Linked DNA regions of Thermococcus onnurineus NA1. The protein of the gene in region 1 binds, or shares a complex with, the protein of each later gene. Links are inferred from orthologs where the notes say so. Each region holds a gene or a part of one and is shown on either strand. Other genes may lie near its edges.

Region 1 (7,647 bases):
AAGCGTAGATTTTGCCAGTATTGTTCATCAGCTCTGCCATGTGTGCGGTCTTTCCACCCGGGGCGGCAGCCAGATCAACGACGGTTTCGCCGGGTTCTGGAGCCAAAACTAGTGAGGCAACCGCCGCCGCTTCCTCCTGGGGAATTGTCCAGCCCTTGTTGAAGAGCCACTCAGGGTTGAAGGAGTCGAGGATTCTCAAAACTGTTCCAACGCGCTCACTCCTCTCAAAGCGGACATTTTTGCTTTTTAGATAATCCTCGACCTCGTCAACGCTCGTCTTCAGCAGGTTAACCCTCATGCTCATAGGCAGGGTCTCGTTGAGGGCCTTGAGAAGCTCCTCCGCCTCGTCTCCAATGAGTTCTTTCATTCTTTTTATGAACCACTCGGGAAAAAGGTAGTCCCACTTCAGGCGCTTCTCTTCGGTATCGAGCTTTGGAACGTACTCAAGAATCCTCGGGAGAAGGTCGTAGTAGTAATAGCCCACAAAGGGGTGCGTTTTCTTCGATAGAAACTGGGCGAGCCCCTTAAGATGTTGCCTCGTTCTCTCGCTTGGATCCCTAAAGATCGCCACCTCAATGGCAACCCTCAGCGTAGCCCTCAGCCAGGGGTCAAGGATGAGTGGAGAAACGCCAATTAGTTCTTCTATTATCTCATCTATCAAACCAAGTCTACGCTGAATGGAGTAGAATATACCCGTTAGCTTAGAATTTTCCCAGCCTTCAATCTTATACTTGGCGAAGGCCTTTCTCTTAGCCTGCTGACTCGGCTTAAGCTCCTCACCAAGCTTAACAGCTTCAATGATAGCATAGAGCTGCCTGTCACTCAGCTTAAGCTTTCCCACTTCAACCCCTCATTGGGTGTTTCTGGTTGAGGTTTTAAAGTCTGCGAACAACTGGAGTCAAGTGGAAATCACAGAATCAATCAGATCAGAAACCTTTTTGGCCTTCAGTCGTATTATGGGTGCTCCTTCCCGGTAAACCAAACCATCCACAATCCGGGAAATCTTCAAGAGTTCGATTTTCACGTTTTCTAGAAGAGGAAAACTCAAAGCTTTTTCAAGCACGTCCAAAGCTAGTTCCACAATAAACTCGTTGTCGTTCTGGAGAAGAGAAGGAATCTCATCAAGTATAAGTGTCAAATGGCCACTATCAGCGGACGAATTCAGCATGTTGAGGAACAGACAAAACCCCGCCACCTTTGTGTAGAGATCAGGGGAAACCACAAGTTCGTTTATGTATGTCCTCACCAATTTCGAATCTTCTAAGGGCTGTAACTTTGAAAGGACATCGATGGTCTCTATCCTCATCATGTCGTCCGGGCTTTCTAACAAGCTAACCAGAGTCTTCGCCGCCTTCAGAAACGTTTTTGATCCCATGGGGACGTCTTTAACTAGATATCCCAGGGCACGAAGGGCCTTGATAGTAACCTTTTCGTTCTCTTGGGATAGTGCATTGATAAACACATCCAAGTGTCTTTCCAGAACCATCATCCTAAGATCACTGTCGGCCCTTTTGAGAATCTCACCTAAAGCTACGAAAGCTCTAAGGCGTGTGGTTTCATCATCTTCTCCTGCAAGCTCCAGAATCAGAAAAAGTGCCCGCTTATCCTCTAAGGCTAGACTAACTGCGTCCAATATCTGCCACGAAAGCACTAACTCCCTAAGCTCAGTCTTTGATATGGGGTTATTCTCGGACATTATATTATAGAGTTTGAATCTTTACATATATTGATTTCGCTTTCCGAATTTCAAAGTAACTTCAAGGTTCATTTAACTGATCCGTAAGAGAATACATAGAAGTTACGACCTATCCTGGACTACGGCATCTCATCAAATCTCTGTCCCGGCACGCTGAATGATCCCACACCACTGCTCGTCCCGAGCAGTAGCGAAGAGTCCCCCACGACCAAGGAAAGTATCATAGCCTCTTCAACAAAGCCCTCACTAAGGAACTTCCTAACGGCGTTCCGTGCCTCAATGGGCCTAGAGCGGTAGTAATTGTAGAGTGCACCTTCCAACAGACTCATGACTTTCCTAGCTTTTGCGCGCAGGACTAGAGTATCTGCACCCTTTGTAAGCTTCTTGAGGGCAGGAAGAATATTCCCAAGGATCCTTTCCATAGGAAGGACAATGGGAAGCTTTAGCATATTGGCCGCAGCATCAAGACCAACCTCCACAAGGAGGGGATCCTCGCTCCTCAGGAGCTCAGAGATTCCGCTGACTATGGGATCCCAGTTCTCCTCTGAGAACCCTCCTAAGGCCAGGAGCAACCGAATACCCAGAGCCTTTTCACGAAGATTAAACGAAGTGAGAAGGGAGTTAATCCTAGACAGCACTCCATCGATGGGATACGCCGTAGAAATCTTTTCTGTGAGTTCCACTGCTTCGAGCCACGAAAGACCGTCGTTATCAGAACCTAGCGAAACAAGTGCATCCACAAGCTTAGATAGCTGATTTTTCGTTAGGGGATTTCCCTCAAGCAGACGTTTTAAAACTCTAAGAGCTCTCACTTTCAGCCGTTCATCTTCTTCCCGGAGGGTACCAACTATTGCATCGAAGCCATTCCTCAGTATTAAGGACTTTGTCTTTTTGTCGGCCCCCTTGAGAATCTCTTCCAGAGCGGATAGAGCTCGTATCTTTGTGATACTGTCTTCCTCGCTTAGGAGTTCAATGAGAGTCAAGAGAACCCCTTCACTATCTTGAGACAACTTTACTACATCTCTCATCTGCCAAGAAAGTATTAACTCCCTAATTTTATCAACGGAAACCCCCGTCATTATAGCCACCATTACCGATTATAGCAACTGCTATTAGTTGGAGGTTATCCAATATATTTTTTTCGCTCACCAGTGTTTCAAGTTCTTCCAAACCTATAAATATCTACCAAAATCCTTTCCAGTTTCTTTCTATGGAAGAAGAACTGGGCAGGAATTTCAAAGGTGAGGGTTATTCTATGAGTTATTGAAAAACCAGCATCTCTAACGAACGTTTCAATGAACCTTCTCACCTCAGGCTTCGCGAGGTGAATGGAATAGACAACGTCACTTATCCCAAAGGCCCTCATAAGAAAGGGTCTGTCGGCATGCTTCACCTGGCTGCCAAAGGGAGGGTTCATTATCACGGTATCAACCCGAGCGGAGAAATCTAAGACGTCAGAGTTCACAAACTCAACGCAGTCCTCGATACCGAGAGATTCAATGTTTTCTCTGGCGACCCTTAAAGCCTCCTCATCGATTTCAACGGCGTAGACCCTTTCAGCCCCCATCAGGCATGCGCCGGCACTCAGAACTCCCGTTCCGGCACCTAAATCCGCTATAACTTTTCCCCCAATGTCTCCGAGAGAGTGAGCCAGCCAAAGCAGTTCTGCCGCGACATCGCCAGGGGTCCTGTACTGTTCAAGTTCGGGCTTCGGCTCGGGGAAGCCCTTCAGCTTTGAAAGTATCATCGCAAGGTGCTTCTTTTTCACCCTCTCACCCCGTGGAGGGCTATGCCGAGCGGCTCGTCCTTCTCGCGCTTCCCGCCAAGGATTTCATCGAATTGGTAGTCCTCGCGAAGACCTAGGAGAATCTCAACCTCTGGAGGCGTTAGAACTGGCTTTCTCCAGTTTTCGGCGTCGTCTATGGGCACCCTCGGGCAGGCAACGACTACATAGGCATCGAAGTCAAAACCCTCCAGCGCAGAGTAGCTTATGTAGTTCATAGCTATTAGCCCGGCGTATTTGCCATGCTCACGCAGGAGTTCTACAATCTTTTTGGCTTCAGCCAAGCGGAGCTGGCCTTTCTTGGTGCTTACAACGACACCAAACTTTTTGGCATCATAGGCTTTCGCTATCTGGGCCCATCTCTTCCGAATAATCCGCTCAGCCTCTTTCTCCATCCATATCGCGTCGCCACTGTAGGGATTCACTGCCAGAGTGGACTTCTTCGTTGCCAAGGCAACTCCTATCGGATGGAAATACCCAGCTCCAATGAAAAGCACCCCATCGGCGTCAACTTTGGCGGCGGTGAATGTGCAGCCGAGAACCTGGCCGTGCCAGCTTACCCTTCCGTCGCCCGCACCTATAAGGACTTCAAAGCCGGCATTTTCAAGGAACTCCTTGGCCTTTTCCAGCTGGTGTATATGCTGGGCGGTTGTAACGAGCGCTATCTTCCTCCCGAGCTTTTTAATCTCGTCCAGATTCTTCTCCAGCGCAGGAAGAACGTCAACTTTGGCGAAAGCTGGAACAAATATAGTGGGAACCTCAAGGTTAAGCCTCATGTAGCTGTGTCCGAGGTGAATCAGTGCATCACAACCAAGAGCCTTCGCTTCTCTGTCAGCCGGATCACAGGCTCCGTAATTGATGTCGCCGCTTATTATCGCCTCTATCCCGTTATCTTCAAGAAAGTCAGCCAGGAACTGAGCCTCGCGCTTGAGCCCCTCAGGGGTCTGGATAAGGACGCGCTTAGCTTTAAGCTCTCCGAGTACTTTCAATATCTCTCGCTCATCTATCTCGTGCATCCTCTCACCAATGAGCCTTCATAAGGAGGCCTTAAAATTCTTCCCCAGAAAGGGAGGAAACATTTTTATATTTTCACACCCAATATACCTCGAAGTCCGAGGTATTGGGGGTGACGTTATGGAGGACATCATAGTGGTTACGACCGAAAGCGTGCCCGGATACCGAATAGTTGAGATCAAAGGAATAGCCAGAGGAGGAATAGTCAAGGCCACCCACCTGGGCAGGGACATAACGGCTTTCTTCAGGAACATCAAAGGAGGAGAAGTGAAGGAGTACACCCAGATGATGGCCGAGGCCCGAGAGGAGGCCCTGAAAAGGATGATACTCTACGCCAAGGAGCTCGGAGCCAACGCCGTTGTAAATGTCCGCTTCGCTACTGCGAACATTGGTTCTAGCGTTGCCGAGGTTTACGCCTACGGTACTGCGGTAGTCGTGGAAAAGGAGTGATTGCCATGTACCTCCTCCCGTTCCCAATAATGGGAGGTTTGTTCGCCTGGGCCACGATATACTTTCTGGGCTTCAAAAGGACGAAGTGGTCGGAGTTCATATTCGGGCTGGCGATATTCTTCATTGCGATAATCGTCCAAAATCCAATCCAGCAGCTGCCCCTGCTGGCTCTGGGAATACACTCGAACGCAGATGTCATAGCCAAGGGAGCGGCCTTTACCATAGCGGCCTCGCTGTGGCTGGGTTTTGTTGCCGGCCTCGTCCAGGAGGGCACCAAATATCTTCTCGTTAAAGGAAAGAACCTGAGGACTGCTCTCTTCGTGGGACTTGGATTTGGCGTCACCGAGGCTTTCTTTGTGGGAATAATTGCCGCCGTTGCCGCGATAGCGAGCGAGATCCCACTGGACGTTCCGGTCAGCGCGGCCCTCCTCTCTCTGGTCGAGCGCTACTTCGCCGTGCTCTTCCATGTAGGGACAACGGTCTTCCTCGCCCACGCATACAGAGAAGGCTTCGGAAAGAAGGGACTGATCGCAATCGTCGGTCTGCATACGATTGTTGATTCAATGGCAGCCTACTACCAGCTGAGGGGGAGCGAGACATTTATGTACGCCACTGAGGCAATCTTTGCCGTAATAGCGCTCGCACTCATGTACTACATAATCCCTAGGGTGGAGGTCGAGAAGCCTGAGGAAGAAAAAGTAATATGGTGAAGTGATTGCTTGGTAACAAAAAGGAGAGGGCACTCAAAAAGCTTCTCAAGGACCTACGCTCCGGTCTTTACTCCTATTTAGTCCTTTCTCTCTTAGAAAAGAGAGGAGAGATGCACGGATATGTGATAAGGAAGGAGCTTGAGAAGCTGAGCAGTGGAAGGCTTGTTCCGAGCGAGGGAACTCTCTACGACCTCCTCAAGAGCCTGAAGAAGTACGGGCTCGTTGAGGACTTCTGGGCCGAGGTCGGCGGAAGGCCGAGGAAGTATTACAGACTTACGGATCTTGGAAGGGAAGTTCTAACCGAGCTGAGGGGTGAAATAAAGGAGATACGTGCAATTCTTGAGCGTGTGGAGGGATTTGAATGGAGTGGGTAGAACTATACATCGTTATGACGCTCTTCGTTGCTGGTCTCTTGACCCTCGCCTTCAGAAACAAAAGGCAGTACTTCATAGGCTTCAGGATAGGCTACACCTATCAGTCAGACGATGCCTGGAGGAAGGCAAACACCTTCGCTGGAATATTCACGATAGCACTCTCGCTCTTCCTCCTCGTCCTGGCCATCGCGGGCGTTTCCCTCAACGTATTCGTCCTTGTCATGATAGCCGGCATCCTCCTGCTCCTTTTTCTTGGCACTTTAATTGCAAAGAAAGCCTACGAGATTGAGGATCTCTCTAATAATGCCCCGGAAAGACCAACTGAGCCCATAAATGTCAACGTCAGACCCTACATAATCGTTCAGCTCTCAGCAGTGGTTTTCTATCTCGTACTAACGATTCTCCTCTGGGACAAGTTGCCGGAAAAGGTAGCCATCCACTTCAACGCGAGCGGAGAACCGGACAACTTCGCATCTAAAGACGTGGGAGCAATTATCCTCCCCCTGATTGCCCAAGTCCTCCCAATCACGATGACCCTTCTCCTCAGGGAGCCGGGTTTTGCACCACAGCTTAAGTTCAGCGAGAAAGGCTGGATGGTCTTTGCAGAGCTGATGACACTCGTTGGAGCGGGAATCGCGGCGATAGCCTCAATGGCACTCCTCTACAATGCAGGCCTAATTCCAAGTAACTGGATAACCTACGGTGCCTTCGTATTCCTCACTGTGACCTTCGTCGGAATATCTAGGACACTATCGGCGAGGTGATATGATGGAGCCCTATCTGCTCCTTAGGATCCTCTATGCCCTTTTCATGGGAGCATTTCTGATAGCTATGGGAATGCTGACTTTCACGGCCAGAGACGAGCCTGGAATCGGCTTTCGCATCGGCTACACTTATCTCTCCAAGCAGGCAAGAGAAAAGCTAATCGCGTCTCAGGAATCGGAACCATTGCAACGGGAGTTCTCATAATACTCCTTTCGCCGTTTCTCCCGATGGCCTGGCTGGCGGTAGTTATCGTCCTCGGCCTCGGCGGAACGGTTCTTATCGCCTACCTCGTGGCGAAGCGCGAGTACGAGCTTGAAGAGCTCTCGGAAGAAGTTCCAGAGAAACCCAGAAGGAGGATAGAACCTCCTAAAGTAAGGAAATGCGTGGTCCTTCAGTCGGCCTTTGTCGGCATCTCCCTTGCGCTCCTCTTTACCGGGAAACTCCCAAGAGAAGCGGGAATCGCCGTCATCGTCTTCACCCAGCTCTTCCTCCTCGCGCTGACGGTCCTCTTCTCCCGGCCCCTCGTTTTCCAGCTGGCGCCGAATTTCAAGGGGAAGATGGCACTCGGCTTCGCCAGGGCCTTAACCGTAGTTTCAGCTGTGATAACCCTCTGGCTTTTCCTAATTGTCACAGGCTACGAACCGGGCCGATCGAAGCAATCTTTCTCACGTTCTTTTCCCTCAGTGCAGTGTTCTACGCCGTCTTTAAGTCCATCGTAAGCGCCTACGAGGAGGGGTACTATTAGCCCTCAATGACCTTCACAAGCTCCTCAAGGTCTTTTCTTTCAACCAGACCAACCTCAACGGCATGCTCTAAGATGTAGTCTGGAAAATCGACGTTGATGACGGCCCTAAC
Region 2 (2,919 bases), 1.1 Mb from region 1 along the record:
AGCCGAAGTTCGAGGAGAAGAATGCATTCGTTGAGGGAGGCCAGAGGTTAAGCAATGTCTCCCCTCTCGTCAGGAGTCTGGTGGAGCTCAAGGACACGCACTGGCGCTGGGGGGTTTACGCAAGGGAGGACGTCAGGGAGGAGGTCAGGCAATTCGTGATGGACTTCCTTGGCTGAAGTGGTTGGATTTTCTTTTTGCTTCCAAAAACCTTAAGTAGTTTAAACGTTTTCGCCTGACCTCGATTTTGCGCTGGGAAAGATTTATAACCGCACCTTTTAAGTGAGTGGTGAACAAGCTCATCAGGTTAGAAGGTGGTGTAAATGGGAAGAAGGGAAGAGATGATTGCAAAGATTAAGGAGCTCATGACCCAGCCCGAGAGGATTAGGAACATGGGTATTGCTGCTCACATTGACCACGGTAAAACTACACTGAGCGACAACCTGCTCGCTGGTGCAGGCATGATTAGCGAGGAGCTCGCTGGAAAGCAGCTCGTCCTTGACTTCGACGAGCAGGAGCAGGCGAGGGGAATCACCATCAACGCTGCAAACGTCTCAATGGTCCACACCTATGAGGGCAAGGAGTACCTCATCAACCTCATCGATACCCCCGGTCACGTTGACTTCGGTGGTGACGTTACCAGGGCCATGCGTGCCATCGACGGTGCGATCATAGTCGTCGACGCCGTCGAGGGTGTCATGCCCCAGACCGAGACCGTTCTCAGGCAGGCCCTCAGGGAGTACGTTAAGCCGGTCCTCTTCATCAACAAGGTCGATAGGCTCATCAAGGAGCTCAAGCTCGGTCCGAACGAGATCCTCAACAGGTTTGCCAAGATCATTACTGACGTCAACAGGCTCATCAAGCGCTATGCTCCAGAGGAGTTCAAGAACCAGTGGCTCGTCAAGGTCGAGGATGGAAGCGTCGCCTTCGGTTCAGCTTACTACAACTGGGCCCTCAGTGTTCCCTACATGAAGAGAACTGGTGTCACCTTCAAGGACATTGTTGAGCTCACCAACGCCGGCGACCTTAAGACTCTCAGGCAGAAGGCCCCGCTCCACGTCGTGGTTCTTGATATGGTCGTCCGCCACCTCCCGAACCCGCTCGAGGCCCAGAAGTACAGGATCCCGCACCTCTGGAGAGGCGACATTAACAGCGACGTCGGCCAGGCTATGATAAACTGCGACCCGAAGGGCAAGATGGTCATGGTCGTCACCAAGATCATCCTCGACAAGCACGCGGGTGAGGTCGCGACCGGCCGTGTCTGGAGCGGTACCGTCAAAACTGGCCAGGAGGTTTACCTCATCAACAGCAAGAGAAAAGCTAGAATCCAGCAGGTCGGTATCTACATGGGTCCCGAGAGGGTTAACATGGAGGCCGTTCAGGCCGGTAACATCGTCGCCGTCACAGGACTGCGCGACGCCATGGCCGGTGAGACTGTCTCAGTTGAGCAGATTGAGCCGTTTGAGGCCCTCCACTACACCAGCGAGCCGGTCGTTACCGTTGCCATCGAGGCCAAGAACGTCAAGGACCTTCCGAAGCTCATCGAGGCTCTCAGGCAGCTCGCCAAGGAGGACCCGACCCTCCACGTCAAGATCGACGAGGAGACCGGCCAGCACCTCCTCAGCGGTATGGGTGAGCTCCACCTGGAAGTCAAGCTCTACAGGCTCAAGACCGAGTGGAAGCTCGATGTTGATGTCTCACCTCCGATCGTCGTCTACCGTGAGAGCGTCACCAAGCAGAGTCCGATAGTCGAAGGAAAGTCCCCGAACAAGCACAACAGGTTCTACATCACCGTCGAGCCGCTCCCAGACGCTATATACGAGGCCATACGCGAGGGCGAGATACCAGAGGGCAGGCCGAAGGACCCGAAGGCCGTCGCCAAGAAGCTAGCCGAGCTCGGCCTTGACTACGAGATTGCCAAGGGTATCGTTGACGTCTACAACGGCAACATATTCCTCGACAACACCAAGGGTATCCAGTACCTCAATGAGGTTATGGATCTTCTTGTTGACGGATTCCACCAGGCAATGGACGAGGGCCCGCTCGCCAAGGAGCCGGTCATGAAGGTTATGGTCAGGCTCCACGACGCTAAGATCCACGAGGACAACGTCCACCGCGGTCCGGCCCAGATCTACCCGGCCATCAGGACTGCCATCCACTGTGCCATGATGAAGGCAGGTCCGGTGCTCTACGAGCCCTATCAGAAGGTCATCATCAACATACCCTATGAGTACATGGGTTCCGTCAGCAGGGAGATCAACCAGAGGCGCGGCCAGCTCATTGACATGAGGCAGGAAGGAGAGGTTATGATCATTATCTCAGAGGCTCCGGTTGCAGAGATGTTCGGATTCGCCGGAGCGCTCAGGGGTGCCACCAGCGGAAAGGCCCTCTGGAGCACCGAACATGCAGGCTTCAAGCGTGTCCCGAACGAGCTGGCAGTCAACATTATCAGGCAGATCAGGCAGAGGAAGGGCCTCGACCCGAACCCGCCGAAGGAGCAGGACGTCTGCCCGCAGCAGTGAGGGCTTTCTGCCCTCTGAACTTTTCTCTCCTTCGTTTCTTCGTTGTGTCATTTTCTGAGTTTCCAAAAGTGGTTTAGAGTTCGGATCGTGGTTCTCAATCCACCGAAATTCTTGAAGATGATAACGTGCATTATATGGTGATTATCATAATGAACCGCTTCGTGAACAGGGAGGTCGAGCTGAGAGCCATAAAGGAGAAGTTAATGAGTGGGAAGTTTAAACTCATCGTAATATACGGAAGGAGGCGTGTTGGAAAGACCCGTCTCGTACTTGAGGCCGTTAAAGACTTTCCTCACGTGTATTACTTGGCGGTTGAAGGCGACAACCTCAGGCACTTTCGAGGGACTGCTGAAAGGGTGTTTCTCAAGGTAAGGTACGCCCGCGAGGACTGGGAAGGACT

What was found. The genes of interacting proteins can lie anywhere in the genome.
Region 2: the proteins of dph2 (region 1) and TON_RS03890 are in contact, whole or in part, in a crystal structure (PDB 6Q2D), measured with the Methanobrevibacter smithii proteins. The link is inferred for Thermococcus onnurineus NA1 from one-to-one orthologs. Residues at the interface, in WP_011954460.1 of Methanobrevibacter smithii: Met1, Met3, Tyr4, Pro28, Glu29, Gly30, Leu31, Met33, Phe58, His80, Thr124, Gln126, Ser179, Gly180, Asn181, Phe182, His183, Leu185, Tyr201, Asn202, Phe211, Ile215, Arg291, Asp295, Asp296, Gln298, Met299; in WP_011954157.1 of Methanobrevibacter smithii: Pro482, Asn483, Lys484, His485, Tyr553, Asp555, Glu556, Glu559, Leu560, Leu591, His592, Glu593, Asp594, Ala595, Val596, His597, Arg598, Gly599, Pro600.

What each region holds. Positions count from the first base shown.
Region 1 is NC_011529.1:1,812,592-1,820,238, reverse strand. Bases 2,479-5,395 are described here. They hold dph2 (diphthamide biosynthesis enzyme Dph2), read right to left. Parts: upstream 4,496-5,395; coding sequence 3,461-4,495; downstream 2,479-3,460. Other genes in these bases: TON_RS09860 (YhfC family glutamic-type intramembrane protease), read left to right, coding at 4,949-5,395; TON_RS09865 (YbjQ family protein), read left to right, coding at 4,614-4,943; TON_RS09875 (METTL5 family protein), read right to left, coding at 2,853-3,464; TON_RS09880 (hypothetical protein), read right to left, coding at 2,479-2,787. In the rest of the region: TON_RS09890 (RsmB/NOP family class I SAM-dependent RNA methyltransferase), read right to left, coding at 1-841; TON_RS09885 (HEAT repeat domain-containing protein), read right to left, coding at 899-1,696; more of TON_RS09880, read right to left, coding at 1,816-2,478; more of TON_RS09860, read left to right, coding at 5,396-5,653; TON_RS09855 (PadR family transcriptional regulator), read left to right, coding at 5,659-6,027; TON_RS09850 (SdpI family protein), read left to right, coding at 6,015-6,791; TON_RS10660 (hypothetical protein), read left to right, coding at 6,796-6,996; TON_RS09840 (hypothetical protein), read left to right, coding at 7,020-7,511; TON_RS09835 (sigma factor-like helix-turn-helix DNA-binding protein), read right to left, coding at 7,534-7,647. UniProt on the Methanocaldococcus jannaschii protein: Catalyzes the first step of diphthamide biosynthesis, i.e. the transfer of the 3-amino-3-carboxypropyl group from S-adenosyl-L-methionine (SAM) to the C2 position of the imidazole ring of the target histidine residue in translation elongation factor 2 (EF-2).
Region 2 is NC_011529.1:702,675-705,593, reverse strand. It holds TON_RS03890 (elongation factor EF-2), read left to right. Parts: upstream 1-320; coding sequence 321-2,519; downstream 2,520-2,919. Other genes in the region: TON_RS03895 (HD domain-containing protein), read left to right, coding at 1-176. UniProt on the Methanocaldococcus jannaschii protein: Catalyzes the GTP-dependent ribosomal translocation step during translation elongation.